Regions from separate parts of the Streptomyces sp. NPDC045678 genome, predicted to be linked through region 2. Evidence: predicted binding sites of a transcription regulator. Region 2 holds the regulator's gene; the other holds the start of a gene.
What was found. The regulator HspR, encoded in region 2, represses chaperone genes until heat shock. The targets are predictions, from matches to a motif close to TTGAGNNNNNNNNNCTCAA.

Region 1 (11,433 bases), on a different contig from region 2:
TCGAAGCCCGGCAGCATGATGTCGAGAATCAGCAGGTCGGGCTGCCACGCCTGGGCGGTGTCGACCGCCGAGGGGCCGTCTCCGGCCGTTTGCACGACGAAACCCTCGGCGCGCAGCCGGGCCGCGATGGCGTCGACGATCGTCGGGTCGTCCTCGACCACCAGCACCCGGCGCTGGGCGCCCGGCATCGCCGTGGCGCCGTTGTGGGAGGTGTGTGTCTGCTCCATCGCCCGCCCCTGACACTGATCGCTTGTGTTCGGTCAGCAGAGTACGGGTCGTGAAGGCACCTCGGCTACGCAGCCCGGACGCCGAGGTGGACCACGTCCGGGACGCCTCGGGCAACGGGGATCTCTTCGGTTCGTACCCCCTGGAATCCGGCATTCCGTAGAGCTTCGTCGAAAGCGGACGAGGGCTGCGCGGACCACACGGCGAGCACTCCGCCGGGGTTCAGACGGGCTTTGCAGGCGGCCAGACCGGCAGGCGAGTAAAGGGAGTTGTTGCCCTCCGTCACCGTCCAGCCGGGGCCGTTGTCGATGTCGAGACAGAGCGCGTCGTAGGACTCCGTGGCTCCGGTTACGTAGGAGACGAGGTCGGTGTGAAGAATCTGCGCACGTATGTCGCGGAGCGCCGGTCCGGAGAGCTCGGCGAGGGGTCCGTCGTGGTGCCAGTCGATGATCGCCTGCTCGCGCTCGACGACGGCGATGCGTCCCCAGCGGGGGTCCGCGGCGGCGTGCGCGAGGGAGAAGCCGACGCCGAGGCCGCCGATGAGGAGGGCGGGAGCGGGGCGGTCGTCGAGGGCGTCGCGGGCCGCGTCGACGAGCAGGCGCTCGGAGCGGCCGTCTGAGGTGTCCATCAGGAAACAGCCGTTGGCGATGATCTGCAGCAGCTCACCGTGGCGCCGCAGGACGACCTCGCCGTAAGGACCCTCGCGCCGGTCGAGGACGACGGGGGCGGTGGTGTGGGTGTGCATGGCGCACAGGGTATTTCCGGGGGGTGCCCCCGCGTGGGTGGTTTTCGGGGCGTCCGTGGGCGGACGTGCGACGCAGCAGTCACCCGCCGGGTTGACGTGTGAGACGCACCTCACGTGGCGCCCGTCATAGACAGCGCCGGAAAAAGGGGCAAAGGGTGGACTGGGACGGAAGGAGCGCCACCCCCGTGAACCAGAGCGTGCGGCCCGCCGGGGCCGCGTCCGACGCCGAGACCCCGGCCGTGTCCGACGCCGAAACGTCGACCGTGTCCGCCACCAGGACTCCGGGCACCCTGAACGGAATACCGCGGCAGCCGACGCCCCGGCCACCCCGAACGGGGGAGCGCCCCGAGCCGGACGCGGCGGACCGTGCCGCCGGCGCGTCCACGCGGCGGCCGCGCCCCTGGCGGATCCTGCCCACGCCCACCGGCACGCCCTTCACCTTCGGGTACGCCCTGGTGCTCGCCGCCACCTCGCTCCTGACCCGGTACGCCGACCCGGAGCTCGTCGACTCGCTGCTGCACGGGTCGAGCACCGACGTCGCGCACCTCGCGCAGAGCCCCGTCCTCGTCCTGGTCGCCAGCGCCCTGTGGATCGCGGGCGGCATCACGTCCCCGTACGCGATCGTCTTCCTGCTGGTGCTCACCGCGCTGGAGCGCCGCATCGGAGGGCTGCGCGCCGCCGGTGTCTTCCTCCTCGGGCACGTCGTCGCCACGCTCGCGACGGAGGTCCCGGTCGGCTTCTCGGTCCTCGCGGGCCATCTGCCCGACAGCTCGCTGCACCGGCTCGACTACGGCATCAGCTTCGGCGTCGCCGCGAGCGCCGGCGCGCTCGCGGGACTCCTCACGCCGTGGCTCCGGTGGACCGTGCTCGTCTGCTTCGGCGGGATGCTGGTCGACGACCTCATCGCGTTCAGCGACCCGATGACGAACTGGGGACACCTGCTCGCGCTGGCGATCGGTGTCCTCACCTGGCCGCTGCTCAGGCGCCGGCCCGCGGCCGCGGAGCGCGCCGCATCGGCCACAGAGCCGGCCCGCCGCCCGGCAGCCGGACCTCGCCGAGCACCGTGAAGCCGAAGTGCTCGTACACCGGCAGGTTGGCCGGCTTGGACGACTCCAGGTAGACGGGCAGCCCGGCCTCGTCGGCCCGCGCGAGCCCTGAACGCAGGAGAGCGGCGCCGTGGCCCTGCCCCTGGACGGCGGGGGCGGCACCGAGCACGGCCAGGTACCAGTGCGGCTCCTGGGGCCCGTGCGCGGCGGCGGCCGCGGCGGCCTCCCGGAACAGCGGGGCGCGGTCGCCCAGGATCTCCGAGAGCTCCGCGACGGTCTCCGCGTCGGGCACGGCCTTGTCCTGCGCGCCCGGCGGCACCCAGAAGGAGGCCGCCGCCGAGGTGTGCTCGCAGCGGCCGTGGCGGACGTACTGCCGGGCGAAGAGCGTGGCGAAGTACCGCTCGAGCCCCGCCTCGCGCGTGGCCTCGTCCGGGAAGAACCAGCGCATCATCGGATCGTCGTCGAAGGCCAGGGCCAGCGTCCGGCCGATCGCCGCGGCGTCGTCGACCGCCGCGGTCGCCGGGGTGGGCCGTGCCGTTTCCTGCGGGTGGGGTATCGACATGCGGCTCATTCTGCACGCGATGATCTTGGCCGACGGGGCCGGGGGCCCTGATCGCTCACAGCGAACACGCCCCGGGGAACATCTCGGCACTCACAAGCATTGAGTCGGTACAGCTCAACTTGAATGCCGAAAGGGAGATCATGGCTACTGAGTCCGCCTCGTACACTTCGCTCACTCTGCCTGTGCTGCCGCTCGACGACGAGGTGGTCCTGCCCGGCATGGTGGTTCCGTTCGACCTGTCCGACGCCGACGTGCGGGCCGCGGTGGAGGCCGCACAGGCCGCCGCTCGTTCCAGTGGCGACAGCAAGCCGAAGGTGCTGCTTGTTCCGCGCATCGACGGGACGTACGCCGCGACCGGCGTCCTCGGCACCGTCGAGCAGGTCGGCCGGCTCTCCGACGGCGACCCCGGCGCCCTCATCCGCGGCCGGAGCCGCGTGCGCATCGGCGCGGGCACGACCGGACCCGGCGCGGCCCTCTGGGTCGAGGGCCAGAAGATCGACGACTCCGTGCCCGAGCCCCTGCCGGGCAGCGTCACCGAGCTCGTCAAGGAGTACAAGGCGCTCGCCACCAGCTGGCTGAAGAAGCGCGGCGCCTGGCAGGTCGTGGACCGCGTCACGCAGATCGACGACGTCGCCGCGCTCGCCGACAACTCCGGTTACTCCCCGTTCCTGACCACCCAGCAGAAGATCCAGCTCCTGGAGACCGAGGACGCGGTCGCCCGCCTCAAGCTCGCCACCGAGCAGCTGCGCGAGCACCTCGCCGAGCAGGACGTCGCCGAGGCCATCGCCAAGGACGTGCAGGAAGGCGTGGACAAGCAGCAGCGCGAGTTCCTGCTGCGGCGCCAGCTCGACGCCGTCCGCAAGGAGCTGCGCGAGATCAACGGTGACAGCAAGGACGCGGCTGAGGAGTCCGACGACTACCGCGCCCGGGTCGAGGCCGCCGACCTCCCCGAGAAGGTCCGCGAGGCCGCCCTCAAGGAGGTCGACAAGCTGGAGCGCGCGAGCGACCAGTCGCCGGAGGGCTCCTGGATCAGGACCTGGCTGGACACCGTCCTGGAGCTGCCCTGGAACGAGCACACCGAGGATCAGTACGACATCAAGGGCGCCCAGGAGATCCTCGACGCCGAGCACTCCGGACTCCAGGACGTGAAGGAGCGCATCACCGAGTACCTCGCGGTGCGCAAGCGCCGCGCGGACCGCGGCCTCGGTGTCGTCGGCGGCCGCCGCGGCGGCGCCGTGCTCGCCCTCGTCGGCCCGCCCGGCGTCGGCAAGACGTCGCTCGGCGAGTCCGTCGCGCACGCCATGGGCCGCAAGTTCGTGCGGGTCGCGCTCGGCGGCGTACGCGACGAGGCGGAGATCCGCGGCCACCGCCGTACGTACGTGGGGGCGCTGCCCGGACGCATCGTGCGGGCCATCAAGGAGGCCGGGTCCATGAACCCGGTGGTGCTCCTCGACGAGATCGACAAGGTCGGCTCGGACTTCCGGGGCGACCCGGCCGCCGCCCTCCTCGAGGTCCTCGACCCGGCTCAGAACCACACCTTCCGTGACCACTACCTGGAAGTGGAACTCGACCTCAGCGACGTCGTCTTCCTCGCCACCGCCAACGTCCTCGAAGCCATCCCCGAGGCTCTCCTCGACCGCATGGAGCTCGTCAGGCTCGACGGGTACACCGAGGACGAGAAGGTCGTCATCGCCCGCGACCACCTGCTCCCGCGCCAGCTGGAGCGCGCGGGCCTCGACAAGGACGAGGTGGTCCTCGACGAGAGCGCCCTGCGCAAGCTCGCCGGCGAGTACACGCGTGAGGCGGGCGTGCGCAACCTGGAGCGGTCCGTCGCGCGGCTGCTCCGCAAGGTCGCGGCCCAGCACGAAATGGGCGACCGGGAGCTGCCCTTCACGGTCACGGACGCCGACCTGCGGGGTCTGATCGGGCGTCCGCGCCACGTGCCCGAGTCCGCACAGGACCCGGCGGAGCGGCGTACGTCGGTGCCGGGCGTGGCGACCGGGCTCGCGGTCACCGGGGCGGGCGGAGACGTGCTGTTCGTGGAGGCGTCGCTCGCGGACCCGGAGACGGGAGCGTCGGGGCTCACGCTCACCGGCCAGCTCGGCGACGTCATGAAGGAGTCGGCGCAGATCGCGCTGAGCTTCCTGCGCTCGCACGGCGCCGAACTGGAGCTGCCCGTCGGCGACCTGAAGGATCGGGGCGTGCACATCCACTTCCCCGCGGGAGCCGTGCCGAAGGACGGCCCGAGTGCGGGCGTCACGCTGACGACCGCCCTCGCGTCGCTGCTCAGCGGCCGACTGGTCCGCACGGACGTGGCGATGACCGGTGAGATCTCGCTGACCGGCCGTGTCCTGCCGATCGGCGGGGTGAAGCAGAAGCTGCTCGCCGCGCACCGCGCCGGCATCACCACGGTGATCATCCCGAAGCGGAACGAGCCGGACCTCGACGACGTCCCGGCCGAGGTCCTGGAGAAGCTCGACGTGCACGCGGTCACGGATGTGCGCCAGGTGCTCGAACTGGCCCTCACGGCGGCCGAGGTGAGGATCCCGGCCGCGGCGTAGCTCCGCGCGGAAAGGGCACGGCGGCCACCCCCGACCGGGGTGGCCGCCGCCCGTGCGCTCAGCCGTTGGCGAGCGCCACCACCCGGTCGAGGGCGCCGTTGAACTTGTTGTGGTCGCCGACCGTCGGGCCCGACGAGGTGTACTGCCACATGGTGTGGAAGCCCCAGCCGGCCGGGAGTTCGCCCGGGCTCGTGTTGTAGCGGGGGATCCAGAGCGGGTTGGTCGCGCCGAAGCCGCTGTAGTTGCCGGTGCACTGCTTCCACCAGCTGGTCGCGGTGTAGATGACGGCGTCGCGTCCGGTGCGGGCCTTGTAGGTGTTCAGGAAGTCACGGATCCAGCCGACCATCTCGGACGGGGACTTGCCGAAGCAGGCCGCGCCGTACGGGTTCCACTCGATGTCCAGCGCGCCCGGCAGCGTCCTGCCGTCGCGCGACCAGCCGCCGCCGTTGCTCGCGAAGTAGTTGGCCTGGGTGGCGCCGCTGGAGGTGTCGGGCGTCGCGAAGTGGTACGCGCCGCGGATCATGCCCACGTTGTACGAGCCGTTGTACTGCTGGGTGAAGTAGGGGTTCTTGTACGAGGCGCTCTCCGTGGCCTTGACGTAGGCCCACTTCACCCCGCTGTTCCAGAGCGTCTGCCAGGCGACGTTGCCCTGGTGGCTGCTGACGTCGACGCCCTCGGTCTGGGTGGCGTCGCCACCGGTGGGGCGGCCGCCCTGGCCGTCGTGTTCGATGACGCCCTGACCGAGACGGGCGGTGCCGCGCTCGGGGACGTCGTCCGCCCGGGCCGCCGTGGGGAGCGTCAGGAGGAGGGAGAGGGCGGACAGTGCTGCGAGGAGGACCCCCGCCGGCGACAAGCGCGAGCGGCGGGCCGTTCCGGGTCTGTGCACGGGCATGTGCGTGCCTCCGAAGGCCTCGGTGGTGCTCGGTGGGGACCTGTCGACATGCAGTGGTGTGAACATGTCATGCAAAACGCTACGCACGTAGACCGCCGCTGGGGAAGGGGTCCGGTGTTCTGCCGTTGGTCCACTCCTGTGGCGGCGGCATCGGGGCGGCACGGCCCGGACCTTGCGAAATACTGGTCAGACCGCTGCCGCCCGGCCGCGGCGCGAGGGCCTTCCGGCGATAACTTTCAGAATCGGGAAAGCGGGACATGGGTGCTGCAGAAGAGGGTGTGAAGCCCGGCGCGCAGGACGAGGGCGGGCACGGAGCCCAGGGGGCGCGAGGAGAGGACCGCGAGTTCCTCTCCCTGGAGAGGGAGTTGTCGCTCCTGCTGCGCCGCGCGCGGGCCTCGTCGGGCGAGATGGCGCGGCAGGTCCACCCCGACCTGGAGCCCGCCGCGTACGGGCTGCTCGTCTGCCTGGACGACTCGGGTCCGCAGCGGGCCACCGACCTCGCCGCCTTCATCGGCGTCGGCAAGGCCACGATGAGCCGCCAGCTGCGGGCCCTGGAGGAGCTCGGCCTCGTCGCGCGCGAGCCCGACCCGGCCGACGGCCGCGCCTGGCTCATCCGGCTCACGCCCGACGGCCGCACCCGCTTCCGCACGGTGCGCGCCGCCCGCCGCGCCCGGTACGTGCGGCGGCTCGCGAGCTGGGACCGGGCGGAGGTCGCCGAACTCGCCCGGCTGCTCGGCCGGCTGAACGCGAGCGCGGAGCACTAGGGACGCGCCTCCCTGGCGGACGTCCCTGGAGGACCTCCCTTGCGTACGTCCTTCGCGTACGTTCTTCGCGTACGTCCCTCGCGTACGTTCCCTTCGGCGCGTCCTCGGGTGCGTCCCTCACCACTCCGCGTAGACGACCGCCGCATCGTCGTGGCGCTTCCCGCGGGGAAAGGCCAGGCGGTCCGGGTCGGCGCGCTCCAACTCCCGCACCCGGTCCAGCAGATGCTGCGGCCCCTGCTTGCGCAGCAGCGCGAGGCAGTCGGTCCAGTCGCCCTCGCGGAACGTCTCGACCCACCGCCCTGCCCCGTCGGTGAGCGCCGCCACCGCGGTGACCTCCGCCCGCGGCAGCTCACCGATGACCGCGCGCTCGGCGGCCGAGGGATCGGACGCGGCCGTGAAGAAACCGTCCTCCGCGTTGCGCAGCGCCTCGACCGCCGTTCCGTAGGCGCGGGCCGCGACGTCCCGCTCCGCGGAGCCGCGCGGCAGGGCGCGCACCTGGTCGCGCAGGGCCTGCACGGCGGGCGGCAGTTCGGCGAGGCGCCGGTCGAGGATGGCCGTCACCTCGTGGTCGTGGCCCGCTATGAGGAGCGCCGAGTCGGACAGGACCAGGTGCTCGACGCGCTCCTCGTCCCACCGCACGAGCACCACGGTTGCCTGAGGGGTGCGCGGGTGAGAAAGGTCACAGGTTGAACCATGTGCCTCAGCGGTACGCGTGATGCCGGCCGCCAGGATCTCAGGGAGCGTCATATCCCGGCGTGAAACGGACAGTTCCCCCAGTGCGCCGCCCAGACGCGCCGTGAACCAAGGGACGGAATGCGGACAGCCCACCGACCCCTCGGGCGGGGTCACACCGTCCAGGAGGACGAGCGATCCACCCTGTCCGGACGCGGGAAGCGCGACCGACGCGTAGTCCTCGTTGGGGCGTGCGGGGTCACCGGGCTCGGTGGCGAGTTCGATACGCATCCGGCCAGTCTGCACGAGGCCTTCACGGCGCCACCAGAAGCCGCAGAGGCACCGCGGAGAGGCGCGTACGGGCGGCACGGACGCCGGAATTCGACCGGAATGATCACCTCCGGCAGGGGTGTGGCGGCGCATCCTGCCAAAGCCGGTCGGAGACGTCCAACCGGCGCACCGCGACGGCTCTCCGGCGGCCGCGTCGGGACTTGCCCACCAACTCCCCGCCGATGTTCACTCCTTCGGGTGGCCAGGCAGGCGATGCGCGACCGCCACCAACCGGCACTGGAAAGGTCAGGAGCCGTACCGGGGGAGCGCTCGTGTTGACAGGTCGTCACCCGGGCCAAGGGCAGACGAAAACAAGAATGCGAGCACCGGTGCAGAAGATGCGGCCTCGGCGCAAAGGCAAGCAGACGGCCCCGGAAGGGGCCACGCCGGGCGCGACGACTCCAACCGAGCATGTGCCGGAGCGCACGGCCACGGACGCCTCCGTGCCCGACGCCGCGGCGCCGCCGGTCAACAAGGCGCCCACCGCACGCGTGCGCAATCGGCTGATCGTCGCCGTCGCGGTCGTGGCCGCCGCGATCGCGGGCGCGGGCGCGCCCGCCGTCCTCGCCGCGTCCAGCGACCTGAACGACACGCAGAACCTGGTCACCCTCGCCGAACAGACCCAGCAGGCGGTCTCCCTCGGCCACTCGCTCGCCGACGAGCGGGACGAGGTCACCACCTTCATCGCCGCCGGGCGACCGCAGGACAAGGGCCTCTCCCAGAGCCGCAGCGCCCGCGTGGACCGGCAGATCGACGAGCTCCGCGGCGCCGACGCGCCCGCCGGACTGCGCGGCGACCTCGCCGACATCGCCGCCGTGCGCAGAGCGGCGCTCACCGGCAAGAGCACTGCTCTCGAAGCGCACGAGGCGTACACGAAGGTCATCGCCGAACTGCACGGCCTCACCCGTGACCTGGCCGAGAAGCTGCCCCCCGGGGCGAACCAGGGCGCCCTCGCCCTCGCCGACCTCGACCACGCCGTGGAGCAGGCCGCCGCCGCCCGCGGTCTCCTCCTCGCCGCGCTCGCCCTGCCCCGCCCCACCGACACCTCCGCCGTCGACCCGGTCACCGGCCTGCCGACCACCGTGACCGAGGAGTCACCGGCCGACGCCAAGCGGCGCGACGAGCTCAGCTCCGCCGCCCAGCAGGCCCGGGTCCGTGAACTGGCCGCCCTCGCCGACTTCCGCGACGCGGCGAGCGACCCGGCCCGCGCCACGTACGAATCGACCGTCACCGGCTCCGAGGTCGGCGCCGCGGAGAAGTACCTGGAGCGCCTCACCGACCAGCCCGAGCTCTCCGCGGCCGAGCGGCGCTACGACCGCAAGAAGGTCGACGCCGCGCTCTCCGCCCGCATCGAGACGATGCGCGGCGCCGAGTCCGCGCTCGGCGTCGAGCGCACCAAGCACCTCGCCCAGCTGCGCGACGACGACGTCACGGCGCTGGAGATCCGGATCGCCCTCGTCGGCGTCTGCCTCCTCGTCGCCGTCGGCGTCGCCATGGGCGCGGCCCGCTCGCTGACCCGCCCGCTCGCCGTCCTGCGCCTCGGCTCGGCCCGCCTCGCGACCGAACCCGCGCCCCAGGAGCCGATCCGCTTCACCGGCCGCGACGACGAATTCGCCCAGGTCGTACGCTCCGTGAACGCCCTGCACGGCCACGCGGCCGCCGTCACCGAGCGCCTCGCCACCCTCGAATCGGACCGCAAGCACCTCATCGGGCAGCGGCAGTCCATGGCCGACGAGCGCGCGGCGCTGCGCGAGGAGCTCGCCGAGGCCTCCGCGCACCTGGAGCGGGTGCGCCAGTCCATCCACGGCACCTTCGTCAACCTCGCCCTGCGCACGCTCGGCCTGGTGGAGCGCCAGCTCGCCGTCATCGAGCACCTGGAGGACCGCGAGCAGGACCCGGACCGCCTCGCCACGCTCTTCAAGCTCGACCACCTCGCCACCGTCATGCGGCGGCACAGCGAGAACCTCCTGGTCCTCGCCGGCGCGGAACACGGCCATCAGCACCCCGGCGCCGTCCCGCTCGTCGACGTGGTGCGCGCGGCCGTCTCCGAGATCGAGCGGTACGAACGCGTGCGCATCGCCACGCTGCCGCCGCACACGCACGTGGCGGGCTTCGCCGCGGACGACATCAGCCACCTCACCGCCGAACTCCTGGAGAACGCCACGTCGTTCTCGCCGCCGGACTCCTCCGTCGAGGTCTCCGGCTGGCTCCTGGAGAACGGCGAGGTCATGCTCTCCGTCCAGGACGAGGGCATCGGCGTCACCCAGGACCGGATGCGGGAGCTCAACGCCCGCCTCGCGGACTTCGACCCCGACGACGCGTACGACCAGGAGAGCGGGGACGGCCTCGGGCTCGGCCTGTACGTCGTCGCGCGGCTCGCCGCCCGGCACGGGGCGCGGGTGCGGCTGCGGGACCAGAAGCAGGGCGGGGTCGCGGCGGTCGTGGTGCTGCCCGAGGGCATCCTCGCGGAGGCGCCCTCGCAGGCCGCGGTGGTCACGCCGCCGCGCGGGGGCGAGCCGCTGACCCATCTGCCGGGGTCGGAGGCCGAGGCCAACTCCAACGTGCTTCCGGGGCGGCTGACCGGCGCGCCCGGCGAGGACCCGCTGATCGCGGCGGCCGAGCGGACCCTGGAGACGGCGCTGCCTTCGCCGTCCCCGGAACCGTCGGCGGAGCCGTCCCGGGAACCGTCGGCGGAGCCGTCAGCCGAGCAGCCCGCCGAACCGTCTCCCGAGCAGCCCGCCGAGCCGGCAGCCGAGCAGCCCGCCGAGCCGTCCCCGTCGCCGGAGACGACCATGGAGCTCGCGGTGCCCCCGGCACCGGAGCCCGAGACGGAGCCGGCACCCGAGCCCGAGCCCGCGGAGTCCGAGTCCGCGCCCGACTCCGACCGGCCCACGCCCCCCAAGTGGGAGCGCGTCACCGACAAGGGCCTGCCCAAGCGCACCCCGAAGATCACCGCACCCGCGGCCGCCGCGCCCAAGCCGCGCACCGGTTCCGTGGACGCGGAGGCGCTCCGGCGCCGCCTCGGCGGCTTCCACCAGGGCGCGATCAGCGGCCGACGGGACGTGGAGGCCGAGATCGCCGGGGACGAACTGACGGCCGAGCCGTCGGAGCAGAACGAACGAGCCGCAGACGTAATGGGGGACCCAGTCGAGGAGGCAAGCAGTTGACTGCGCCCATGCGCACGCCCAGTTCTTCCGCCGAACCCGCCACGTACGGCCTGAGCAGGGAAGCACGCAACCTGCACTGGCTCCTGACGAACCTGGTGGAGGAGGTGCCCGGGCTCCTCTCCGTCGCGGTCGTCTCGTCCGACGGGCTGCTCCTGCTCTCCTCCGACCCCGGGCGGAACGCGGAGAGCCCCGCGGAGAAGCCCACCGGGCCCAAGGGGTCCAGCGCCGACCTCGCGACCATCGTGTCCGGGCTCGGCTCCCTCACCATCGGCGCCGCGAAGCTCATGGACGGCGGCGCCGTCAAGCAGACCGTCGTCGCGATGGAGGAGGGCAGCCTCTTCGTCACGGTGATCAGCGACGGCTCGCTGCTCGGCGTGCACGCCACCCCGGACTGCGACATGAGCGTCGTCGCGTACCACATGGCCCTCTTCGTCGGCCGCGCCGGGCACGTCCTCACCCCCGAACTCCG
Region 2 (11,433 bases):
CCGGCCATGGGCAGCGCGAGGCCGGCCGCCGCGAGGGCCGCGACGGTGGCGGTGACGGCCAGGTTTCTTACGCGCACGAGGGTCTCCCGGAAGTGAGCCTTGGGGGAGCCTTTGGGTATGGCTTCCGGGGGGTGTGACTCGTGAGGCGTACGAAGGGTTGTGTGCCGGGAGTGGCGTGGTAGCCGTCAGATGAACGGCAGTTGGCCCTTCCGCCGAACGGCAGTTGGCCCTCTCTCCGAACGGCAGTTGGCCCTCTCTCCGAACGGCCGTTGGCCCTTCCTCCGAACGGCGGTTGGTCACTCCTCGCTCAGCGCCAGGAAATCCGCCGTGGAGAACGTGACCAGCGGTTCGCGCGCCACGAGGTCCCCCTTGCGGCCCGGGTACACGGCCACGATGTCCTGACTGTCCCCCCGGTACGTCCGCACGACCAGGTCGGCCCGCTTGTCGCCGTCGAAGTCCGCGACCTGGAGCACCTCGGTCGTGCCCTTGCCCGGCGGCCGGACGAGCGCGGTGGCGTTGGGCGACAGGTCCGACGTACGTCCACGGAAGACCCGCACGTCACCCGCGCCGCCCCCCGACCCGCTGGCCGCGCCGCTGACCACCAGCTCGCTCAGGCCGTCACCGTCGAGGTCACCCGTGTCCACGGCCATGTTCCTGGCTTCCAGGGAGCCGCGCAGGGCGCCCGGCACGTCGTAGCGCAGGGCGACGCCCTTGGGTCCGGCGACGGCCGCGTCCATCCCCTTCCCCTCGCCGAAGCGGCCGAAGGCGATGTCCTTGCCCGCGGGGAGGAGCACGCCGGTCTCGTCGGGGCCCTGCGGGCCGCCCATGACGAGGGCGCTCGCGGCGGCGCCCTTCGCGTCGGCTGCCTTGCGGACGAGCACGTCGTCGTAGCCGTCGCCGTCGACGTCCGTGGCCCGGCCGGTCACCAGGTTGTTGCCGGGCGCGGTGACGGGTTTGCCCGCCGCGCGCGGGGCGCCGCTCCGCTTGAACGGGCCGCGCAGGAACGTGAGACGGGCGCCGCTCGCGTGCAGCACGAGGTCGTTGGCGCCGTCCCCGTCGAAGTCACCGCAGACGGGCTGGTCCGGCCAGTCGTTGCCGAAACGTGCCTGCGCGGGCACCTTCAGCTTCACGGCCTTGCCGGTCAGGCCGGTGGGCGAGCCGAAGAGGATTTGCAACGGCACGGGCGGCTGCCCCTGCCCGTCGTACGGCGGATCCGTAGACACGACGAGGTCACTGAAGCCGTCCTCGTCGAGGTCGCAGGAGGCCTCGGAGTCGAAGGCGGCCGGCAGCTGGCCCTTCGTACGTGCACCGTTGGCGTGCGCGCTCACGAGTTGCCGGGCACCGGGGGCGAGCCCGCGCTTTTCTTGCGTCCCTCCGTACACGATCCCGATGCCCGCGTCGTCGCTGTGGTCGGGGTGTACGAGGTCGTCGAGTACGAGGTCACGGGCGCCGTCCCCGTTGAAGTCGTCCTCGACGCTGCCGCCCTTGCCGCCCTTGCGTCCCTTGCCTCGCGGAATGGGCTGCTGTGCCGCGCCCTTGCCCGCCATGCTCACGGGCTTGTGCGAGGCGTCACCGGGTCCGGCGCCGTCGTCGTGGCCGCCGCAGCCCGAGAGGAGGAGCGCGCAGCTCACGGCGGTGGCGACCCCGGTGGACCCGCCGCGCCACATGCCCCGTCTCGCGCCCCGTACCCCGGCACTCCGCATGCCCCTCACCCATCCCGAACGCCACAGCCGACAACAACCAGCCCATGATGCTCCCGCTCCCCTCGCGGGAGGAGTCCGAGGCGGTCCCGTTTCCATCACATCGGGGCCGGGTCCAGGGCGGGGTTGGCCGGGGCCTTCGGTGGGCCGGTGTCTTCGATGGTTACCGGGGCCGCCCGGTTTTTAGCGGAGTGTGGCGGTTCCGGGCCGGGAGTAAAGGGCGCTCCCTGCGGTCGCGTCGGCTGCGCCGATTCCGCTGCGCTCCACCCTTGACTCCCGCCCCTGCACCGCACGTGAACCTTGACCCGGACGGCCAGGGGTGGGGGCGACGGGGCCGCTGGGATGGGTCATCCCCTCTCGCTGCCGGGTGCGGACCGGTCCAACGTGGGCGGGAGCGATGGTCGATGTGCTGTTGCTGCCCTCGGCCGGGGCCGCCCCCTCCCGGCACCTACTTTGGGAAAGTTGCGAACGCGTTCACCGCGCGCCCCCCTGCCAAGCCCCATGCGCCCCCTCGCATGCGGGCTTGCCCCGTCGAACGCGCGAGATGGGGTGGTGGGCGGGAAGGGGACGGCCGGCTCGGGCCGCCTCCTCCGGCACCTACTTTCGGAAAGTTGCGAATGGACTCACCGCGCGCCCCCCACTCAAGCCCGACACGCCCCCCGGCGTGCGGGTTTGCCTTGCCAGGTCCGCGAGATGGGTGGTGGCTGCGACGGCGCACGGGAGGTGGGAGGGGGGCGCGCGCCCGGTCACTTCACAACTTTCCGAAAGTAGGTGCCGGAGGGGAGGCGGGACCGGTCGCGGACTCAACCGTAGTGATAGCGGTGGCGGGCTCGGCCGTGCTGATCGCCGCGCCCCCGTCCTGCCTGCCGCCTGAAGCGAGAAGACCCCGCCCCCTCCGCAGGGAGGGAACGGGGCCTTCGGAAGGCTCACCGCACGCCGGCCGGGTTACGGCAGTCGCTACTTCACCGGCTCGGGCTCCGGCTCGTCCGCCGACTCCGCCTCGCCCGCCGGGTCGACCGGCGTCCGCACCGAGTCGAGCAGGAGCTGCGCGACGTCCACGACCTGGAGGGACTCCTTGGCCTGGCCGTCGTTCTTCTTGCCGTTGACCGAGTCGGTCAGCATGACCAGGCAGAACGGGCACGCGGTGGAGACGATGTCGGGGTTGAGGGACAGCGCCTCGTCGACCCGCTCCGTGTTGATGCGCTTGCCGATCCGCTCCTCCATCCACATGCGCGCACCACCGGCACCGCAGCAGAAGCCGCGCTCCTTGTGGCGGTGCATCTCCTCGTTGCGCAGCCCGGGGACCTTGCCGATGATCTCGCGCGGGGGCGTGTAGATCTTGTTGTGGCGGCCCAGGTAGCACGGGTCGTGGTACGTGATGAGGCCCTCGACCGGCGTCACCGGGATCAGCTTGCCCTCGTCGACGAGGTGCTGGAGGAGCTGGGTGTGGTGGATGACTTCGTAGTCACCGCCGAGCTGCGGGTACTCGTTGCCGAGCGTGTTGAGGCAGTGCGGACAGGTGGCGACGATCTTCTTCGCCGACTTCGGCTTCTTCGTCGACTCGTCCACGTTGCCCTCGTCGTCGAAGGACTCGCCGAACGCCATGTTCAGCGTGGCGACGTTCTCCTGGCCGAGCTGCTGGAACAGCGGCTCGTTGCCGAGGCGGCGCGCGGAGTCACCGGTGCACTTCTCGTCGCCGCCCATGATCGCGAACTTGACGCCCGCGATGTGGAGGAGTTCCGCGAAGGCCTTCGTGGTCTTCTTGGCGCGGTCCTCCAGGGCGCCGGCGCAGCCGACCCAGTACAGGTACTCGACCTCGGTGAGGTCCTCGATGTCCTTGCCGACGACCGGCACCTCGAAGTCGACTTCCTTCGTCCACTCCAGGCGCTGCTTCTTGGCGAGGCCCCAGGGGTTGCCCTTCTTCTCCAGGTTCTTGAGCATCGTGCCCGCCTCGGACGGGAACGCGCTCTCGATCATCACCTGGTAGCGGCGCATGTCGACGATGTGGTCGATGTGCTCGATGTCGACCGGGCACTGCTCGACGCAGGCGCCGCACGTGGTGCAGGACCACAGGACGTCGGGGTCGATGACGCCGTTCTCTTCGTGCGTGCCGATGAGCGGGCGCTCGGCCTCCGCGAGGGCGGCGGCGGGAACGTCCTTCAGCTGCTCCTCGGTCGCCTTCTCCTCGCCCTCCATGGTCTTGCCGCCGCCCGCGAGCAGGTACGGCGCCTTGGCGTGCGCGTGGTCCCGGAGGGACATGATGAGGAGCTTCGGGGAGAGCGGCTTGCCCGTGTTCCAGGCGGGGCACTGCGACTGGCAGCGGCCGCACTCGGTGCAGGTGGAGAAGTCGAGGATGCCCTTCCAGCTGAACTGCTCGACCTGCGAGACGCCGAAGACGTCGTCCTCGCCGGGGTCCTCCCAGTCGATCGGCTTGCCGCCGGACGTCATGGGCTGCAGCTCGCCGAGCGCCGTGCCGCCGTCGGCCTCGCGCTTGAACCAGATGTTGGGGAAGGCGAGGAAGCGGTGCCAGGCCACGCCCATGTTGGTGTTCAGGGCGACCACGATCATCCAGATGAAGGAGGTCGCGATCTTCAGCCCGGCGAAGAAGTACGTGAGGTTCTGGAGGGTGGAGAGGTCCATCCCCGCGAACCAGGAGACGAACGGGTACGAGATGAAGAACGACGCCTCGTAGCTGTCGACGTGGTGCTGGGCACCCTCGAGGGCGTGCAGCGTGAAGATGCAGACGCCGACGATGAGGATGACGGTCTCGACGAAGTACGCCTGGCCGGTCTTGGAACCCGCGAAGCGGGACTTGCGCCCCGGCCTGTCGGGGCGGTTCAGCTGCCGGATGACGATCAGCGTGAGGATGCCGAGCACGGTCATCGTGCCGATGAACTCGACGAACATGTTGTACGGCGCCCAGTCGCCGATGATCGGCAGCATCCAGTCGGCCTTGAAGAGCTGGCCGATGGCGTTGACGATCGTCAGCAGCAGCGAGAAGAAGCCCACCGCCACGAACCAGTGCGCGAAGCCGACGATGCCCCACTTGTTCATGCGCGTGTGGCCGAGGAATTCCTTGACCACGGTGACGGTGCGCTGGAAGGGATTGTCGGTCCTGAGCCCGGCGGGCACGGGCTGGCCGAGTCGCACGAACTTGTAGATCTGCACGATGGCACGGCCGAACAGCGCGACGCCGACCGCGATTAGGACCAGCGACACGATGATCGCGGCGAGTTGCATTTGGGGGCTCCTCGGGCCTGCGAGGCGAACTATTACTAAGCGGTAACTTATGCAGTCCGTCTGAGACTACCCACTTACTCCGCCGCACTGTAGCCAGCAAGGCGGTGATCTGCGTCGCTCAGGCAACCCTGAGCAGGTGGCGTCGCCGGGCGCGGTGGCCGCCCCCAAGGGGCGCGGGGAACTGCGCGACCAGCCACGACGCGCCCGCAGAGGAGATGGCCACCCCCGGTAGGGGCCCCTACTTGCGCCTAAGTGCCGGATAAGACTTGAGTGGCCCAGACTCACATCTGTTGACGCCGGCGCAGCGCTCATGCATGCTTGAGTCAGATCCACTCAAGAAGTACATCTGGAGGAACCGAAATGGCACGTGCGGTCGGCATCGACCTGGGCACGACTAACTCCGTCGTCAGCGTTCTCGAAGGCGGCGAGCCCACCGTCATCACCAACGCCGAAGGCGCCAGGACCACGCCGTCCGTCGTCGCTTTCGCGAAGAACGGCGAGGTGCTCGTCGGCGAGGTCGCCAAGCGCCAGGCGGTCACGAACGTCGACAGGACCATCCGGTCGGTCAAGCGCCACATGGGCACCGACTGGAAGGTGGACATCGACGACAAGGGATTCAACCCCCAGCAGATCTCGGCGTTCATCCTGCAGAAGCTGAAGCGCGACGCGGAGTCGTACCTGGGCGAGAAGGTGGCCGACGCGGTCATCACCGTCCCGGCGTACTTCAACGACTCCGAGCGCCAGGCCACCAAGGAGGCCGGTGAGATCGCGGGCCTGAACGTCCTGCGCATCGTCAACGAGCCCACCGCCGCCGCTCTTGCCTACGGCCTCGACAAGGACGACCAGACCATTCTGGTCTTCGACCTCGGTGGCGGCACCTTCGACGTCTCGCTCCTCGAGATCGGCGACGGCGTCGTCGAGGTGAAGGCCACGAACGGCGACAACCACCTCGGTGGTGACGACTGGGACCAGCGCGTCGTCGACTACCTGGTCAAGCAGTTCAACAACGGCCACGGCGTGGACCTCTCCAAGGACAAGATGGCGCTCCAGCGCCTGCGCGAGGCGGCCGAGAAGGCCAAGATCGAGCTGTCCTCCTCCACGGAGACCACGATCAACCTGCCCTACATCACGGCGTCCGCCGAGGGCCCGCTGCACCTGGACGAGAAGCTCACGCGCGCCCAGTTCCAGCAGCTCACGTCCGACCTCCTGGAGCGCTGCAAGACGCCGTTCCACAACGTCATCAAGGACGCGGGCATCCAGCTCTCCGAGATCGACCACGTCGTTCTCGTCGGTGGCTCCACCCGCATGCCCGCCGTCGCCGAGCTCGTCAAGGAGCTCACCGGCGGCAAGGACGCCAACAAGGGTGTGAACCCGGACGAGGTCGTCGCCATCGGCGCCTCGCTCCAGGCCGGTGTCCTCAAGGGTGAGGTCAAGGACGTCCTGCTCCTCGACGTGACCCCGCTGTCCCTCGGCATCGAGACCAAGGGCGGCATCATGACCAAGCTCATCGAGCGGAACACCACGATTCCGACGAAGCGCTCCGAGATCTTCACGACGGCCGAGGACAACCAGCCGTCGGTCCAGATCCAGGTCTACCAGGGCGAGCGCGAGATCGCGGCGTACAACAAGAAGCTCGGCATGTTCGAGCTGACGGGCCTGCCGCCGGCCCCGCGCGGCGTCCCGCAGATCGAGGTCTCCTTCGACATCGACGCCAACGGCATCATGCACGTGACCGCGAAGGACCTGGGCACGGGCAAGGAGCAGAAGATGACCGTCACCGGTGGCTCCTCGCTGCCGAAGGACGAGGTCAACCGGATGCGCGAAGAGGCCGAGAAGTACGCGGACGAGGACCACGCCCGCCGCGAGGCCGCCGAGTCCCGCAACCAGGGCGAGCAGCTCGTCTACCAGACCGAGAAGTTCCTCAAGGACAACGAGGAAAAGGTCCCCGGTGACGTGAAGACCGAGGTCGAGGAAGCCGTCAACGAGCTGAAGGAGAAGCTCAAGGGCGAGGACACGGCCGAGATCCGCACCGCCACCGAGAAGGTCGCCGCCGTCTCGCAGAAGCTGGGCCAGGCCATGTACGCCGACGCCCAGGGCGCGCAGGCCGCGGGCGGTCCCGAGGGCGCTGCCCCCGGTGCCGACCAGGCCAAGGAGGACGACGGAGTCGTCGACGCCGAGATCGTCGACGACGAGAAGGACCAGAAGGGCGGCGCCGCCTGATGACCGAGGAGACCCCGGGCTTCGGCGAGAACGCCGAGAAGCCTGACGTCCCCTCCGGCGCCACCCCTGATGACGCGGCGCCGAAGGCCGCCGAGCCCTCCACCGAGGAGGGCCCGGCGGCCCCGGCCGGGGACGCAGCAGCGAGCAAGACGTCCGCGCAGGACGCGCAGGACGTGAGCCTGACCGCCCAGCTGGACCAGGTGCGCACCGCGCTCAACGAGCGCACCGCGGACCTCCAGCGGCTGCAGGCCGAGTACCAGAACTACCGCCGTCGTGTGGAGCGGGACAAGGTGACGGTGAAGGAGATCGCCTCGGCGAACCTCCTCTCCGAGCTCCTCCCCACCCTCGACGACATCGGCCGCGCCCGTGAGCACGGCGAGCTGGTCGGCGGCTTCAAGTCGGTCGCCGAGTCGCTCGAGACGGTCGTCGCCAAGCTGGGCCTTCAGCAGTTCGGCAAGGAGGGCGAGCCCTTCGACCCGACGATCCACGAAGCGCTGATGCACAGCTACGCGCCGGACGTCACCGAGACGACCTGCGTCGCGATCCTGCAGCCCGGGTATCGCATCGGCGAGCGCACCATCCGCCCCGCGCGGGTGGCCGTCGCCGAGCCCCAGCCCGGCGCGCAGACGGTCAAGGGCGAGGGTGCCGCAGAGGGCGCGGACTCCGCTCCCGACGCGGCGGCGGACGAGAAGGAGACCGGTGGCCCGGACGAGGGCTGACGGTCACGACATGAGTGAGGAGGGACGTCGGGGATGAGCACCAAGGACTTCATCGAGAAGGACTACTACAAGGTCCTCGGCGTCCCCAAGGACGCCACCGAAGCCGAGATCAAGAAGGCGTACCGGAAGCTCGCACGCGAGAACCACCCGGACGCCAACACCGGCAACACCAAGGCGGAGGAGCGCTTCAAGGAGATCTCCGAGGCGAACGACATCCTCGGCGACCCCAAGAAGCGCAAGGAGTACGACGAAGCGCGTGCTCTCTTCGGCTCCGGCGGATTCCGGCAGGGCCCCGGAGGCGGCGGCGGTTCGTTCAACTTCGACCTGGGCGACCTCTTCGGAGGCGGCGGTCCGGGTGGCGGTGGAGCGGCCGGCGGCGGCTTCGGGGGCGGCCTCGGTGACGTCTTCGGGGGCCTGTTCAACCGGGGCGGCGGCCCCGGCGGCGGCACGCGCACGCAGCCGAGGCGCGGCCAGGACATCGAGTCCGAGGTCACGCTGAGTTTCACGGAGGCGGTGGACGGCGCGACGGTGCCGCTCCGCATGTCCTCCCAGGCGCCCTGCAAGGCGTGCTCGGGCACCGGCGACAAGAACGGCACACCGCGCGTGTGCCCGACCTGCGTCGGCACCGGCCAGGTCTCGCGGGGCGGCGGCGGAGGGTTCTCCCTCACCGACCCGTGCATGGACTGCAAGGGGCGCGGGCTCATCGCCCAGAACCCCTGCGACGTGTGCAAGGGCTCGGGGCGCGCCAAGTCGTCGCGCACGATGCAGGTGCGCATCCCGGCGGGCGTCAGCGACGGCCAGCGGATCAGGCTGCGCGGCAAGGGAAGCCCCGGTGAACAGGGCGGCCCGGCCGGTGACCTGTACGTGGTCGTCCACGTCGACGCCCACCCGGTGTTCGGCCGCAAGGGCGACAACCTCACGGTCACCGTCCCGGTGACCTATCCGGAGGCGACGCTCGGCGGCGAGGTGAAGGTGCCCACCCTGGGCGGCCCGCCCGTCACCCTGAAACTGCCCGCGGGCACGCCGAACGGCCGTACCATGCGGGCCCGGGGCAAGGGCGCGGTCCGCAAGGACGGCACCCGGGGCGACCTGCTCGTGACGGTGGAGGTGTCGGTTCCGACCTCCCTGTCGGAGTCGGCGAAGGACGCCCTGGAGTCCTACCGCAAGGCGACTGCGGGCGACGACCCGCGGGCAGAACTGTTCCAGGCCGCGAAGGGAGCGTGACCCCATGGACAGGGTCGGCCGTCGTCGTAATCCGTACCAGCTGACCGATGAAACGCCGGTGTACGTCATCTCGGTGGCGGCCCAGCTGAGCGGTCTCCACCCGCAGACCCTGCGGCAGTACGACCGTCTCGGTCTGGTCTCCCCGGACCGCACCGCGGGCCGCGGCCGACGCTACTCCGCCCGCGACATCGAACTGCTGCGCACCGTGCAGCAGTTGTCGCAGGAAGAGGGCATCAACCTCGCCGGCATCAAGCGCATCATCGAGCTGGAGAACCAGGTCGCCGCGTTGCAGGCGCGCGTCGCGGAGCTCTCCGCGGCGGTGGACGGCGCCGCGGCGGCCATGCAGCAGCGCGAAGCGGCGGTGCACGCCTCGTACCGCCGCGACCTCGTCCCCTACCAGGACGTGCAGCAGGCGAGCGCGCTCGTGGTGTGGCGACCGAAGAGATCGACGGAACAGTAGGTTCCGTACGCTGATTTCGTACCCTGATACAGGGCCGGGAGGTGACAACCTCCCGGCCCTGTATCGCTGTCTGCGGGGCTACGTTTTGGGCTACGGGGAGTGGAGCCGGTCATGGCCATGGTGGGGCTGTTCTGGATCGCCGAGGGCGACGTGTACGTGGGCGCGAAGCCGTCCGGGCTCGCCCCGGGGGTGCGCCTGACCACGGAGGGCGTGCTGGCCGTCGGCGACAAGCAGTCCGGCATGTGGCCGTGGGAGGACGTGCGCGCGCTGACCATCGACGACGTCCCGGTGAAGTCCCTGAAGCGGCACGTGGGCGTGGCGGTCGACATGGTGCTCACGGTGGGCCTCGGCGGCGGCGACGAGGCCCCGACGATGACGGTCCGCGTCACGGACGCGACGGATAGGGAAACCGAGCTGACGGCGTACACGGCGGCGGCGGTCGGCTACTCGCGGACGGAGTACGACCTCTCCCGCACCCTCCTGGCCCGCCTCACCGAGGGCGCGGGTTCCCTCCTGACGACGCTGACCGCGATGTCGGACTGGGGGCGGCGGTACGAGGGCGGCTCGCCCCGGGCCTCGGAGAGGGAGGCGTTGCTGCGGGAGTGGGTGGGGGGCTGAGGACGTGGGGTGAGGGCGTGCGGGCTGCGGGCCCGGTGCGTCAGCCCTGTTGGTTCAGGATGCCCGACTGAGCGATGAGGAAGCCCAGTTGGGCCCTGCTGTGGCTGCCGAGGGTGGCGGCCAGTTTGGCGATGTGGACGCGGGCGGTACGGATGTTCATGCCGAGCCGGTCGGCGATCTCGGCGTCCGTGAGCCCTTCGACGAGCAGTCCGGCGATGGCCCGCTGACGTGTGGTGATGCCGCCCTCGGAGGGCTGCGGCGCGGCCTGCGGCCACATGGGGGTGGCCAGGCGCCACAGGCGCCAGAAGGTGGTGGCGAAGTACTCGACGAGCGCCGGGTGGCGCAGTTCGAGGGCGATGCTGCGGTCCTTGCTCGCCGGGACGAACGCGACGGTCCTGTCGAAGACGAAGAGCCGGTCGGTGACCTCGTCGAGGGTGCGCGCCTCGATGTCGCCGTCGAGCTGTTCGAAGTAGGCGAGCACGGGCAAAGAATGGCGTGTTGTGTGCTGGTACAGGGTCCGCATACGGCATCCGCGGGTCAGGAGCGCCTGGTCCCGTGGGAAGACTTCGGCCAGGGTCTCCGGCGGCCGGGTGCCGCCGGGCTGGACGGCGAGGAACTCGTCCCTGACGTCCTTCATGGCGCGGTCGATGGCGGAGTTGATGCGGCTGATCCCGTCGAGGACGGTGATGGAGGGCCCCGCGGCGGCGCCTTCGGGGGCGAGGAGGGAGCCGGCGCACAGGTCGTGCGGGGCGGGGAGGGAGCCGGGGCGCAGCCACTGCCGGTCGTCGAGGTCGGGGCGGAGGAGCCCCAGTTCCACGAGGCAGGGAACGGCTGCTGCCTCGCTGCGGTGGATCCGCCCTTCGCTCACGGCCCGGGCGTAGACGGACAGTCCTGCTTCACAGAGTTCCTCGACTGCGTGCAGTAAGCGCTTCGTGGCCATGCGAGCCCCCTCCTGCCTGGTTGAAGCGTCGCGATTCTATGCAGGCCGGGAGTGACCGGGCCGAATCCCGTAGGTGAAGTGACTGCTTCTGGACGGGGGGTCAGTGCGCCTGATCGAGGATTCCGGACTGGCCGATGAGGTAGCCGAGTTGGGCGCGGCTGTTGCTGCCGAGGGTGCCGGCGAGTTTGGCGATGTGGACGCGGGCCGTGCGGATGTTCATGCCGAGGCGTTCGGCGATCTCGGTGTCGCTGAGGCCTTCGACGAGGAAGCCGGCGATGGCGCGCTGGCGGGCGGGGACGCCGGCCTCGACCC

Region 1: the regulator HspR is predicted to act here: its motif matches at 2,678-2,696, upstream of lon (endopeptidase La).

Annotation. Positions count from the first base shown of each region.
Region 1 is NZ_JBWKJS010000006.1:503,234-514,666, forward strand. Features, by position in the region: gene AC07DO_RS23340 (response regulator transcription factor) at 1-227, opposite strand, end outside; gene AC07DO_RS23345 (spermidine synthase family protein) at 293-970, opposite strand; gene AC07DO_RS23350 (rhomboid-like protein) at 1,156-2,037, shown strand; gene AC07DO_RS23355 (GNAT family N-acetyltransferase) at 1,949-2,578, opposite strand; gene lon (endopeptidase La) at 2,719-5,139, shown strand; gene AC07DO_RS23365 (lysozyme) at 5,198-6,031, opposite strand; gene AC07DO_RS23370 (MarR family winged helix-turn-helix transcriptional regulator) at 6,289-6,795, shown strand; gene AC07DO_RS23375 (hypothetical protein) at 6,913-7,758, opposite strand; gene AC07DO_RS23380 (nitrate- and nitrite sensing domain-containing protein) at 8,115-10,964, shown strand; gene AC07DO_RS23385 (roadblock/LC7 domain-containing protein) at 10,973-11,433, shown strand, end outside.
Region 2 is NZ_JBWKJS010000003.1:426,421-437,853, forward strand. Features, by position in the region: gene AC07DO_RS12885 (FG-GAP-like repeat-containing protein) at 1-77, opposite strand, end outside; gene AC07DO_RS12890 (FG-GAP repeat domain-containing protein) at 297-1,703, opposite strand; gene AC07DO_RS12895 ((Fe-S)-binding protein) at 2,658-4,940, opposite strand; gene dnaK (molecular chaperone DnaK) at 5,301-7,160, shown strand; gene grpE (nucleotide exchange factor GrpE) at 7,160-7,879, shown strand; gene dnaJ (molecular chaperone DnaJ) at 7,913-9,103, shown strand; gene AC07DO_RS12915 (heat shock protein transcriptional repressor HspR) at 9,108-9,563, shown strand; gene AC07DO_RS12920 (hypothetical protein) at 9,675-10,181, shown strand; gene AC07DO_RS12925 (helix-turn-helix transcriptional regulator) at 10,222-11,121, opposite strand; gene AC07DO_RS12930 (helix-turn-helix transcriptional regulator) at 11,222-11,433, opposite strand, start outside.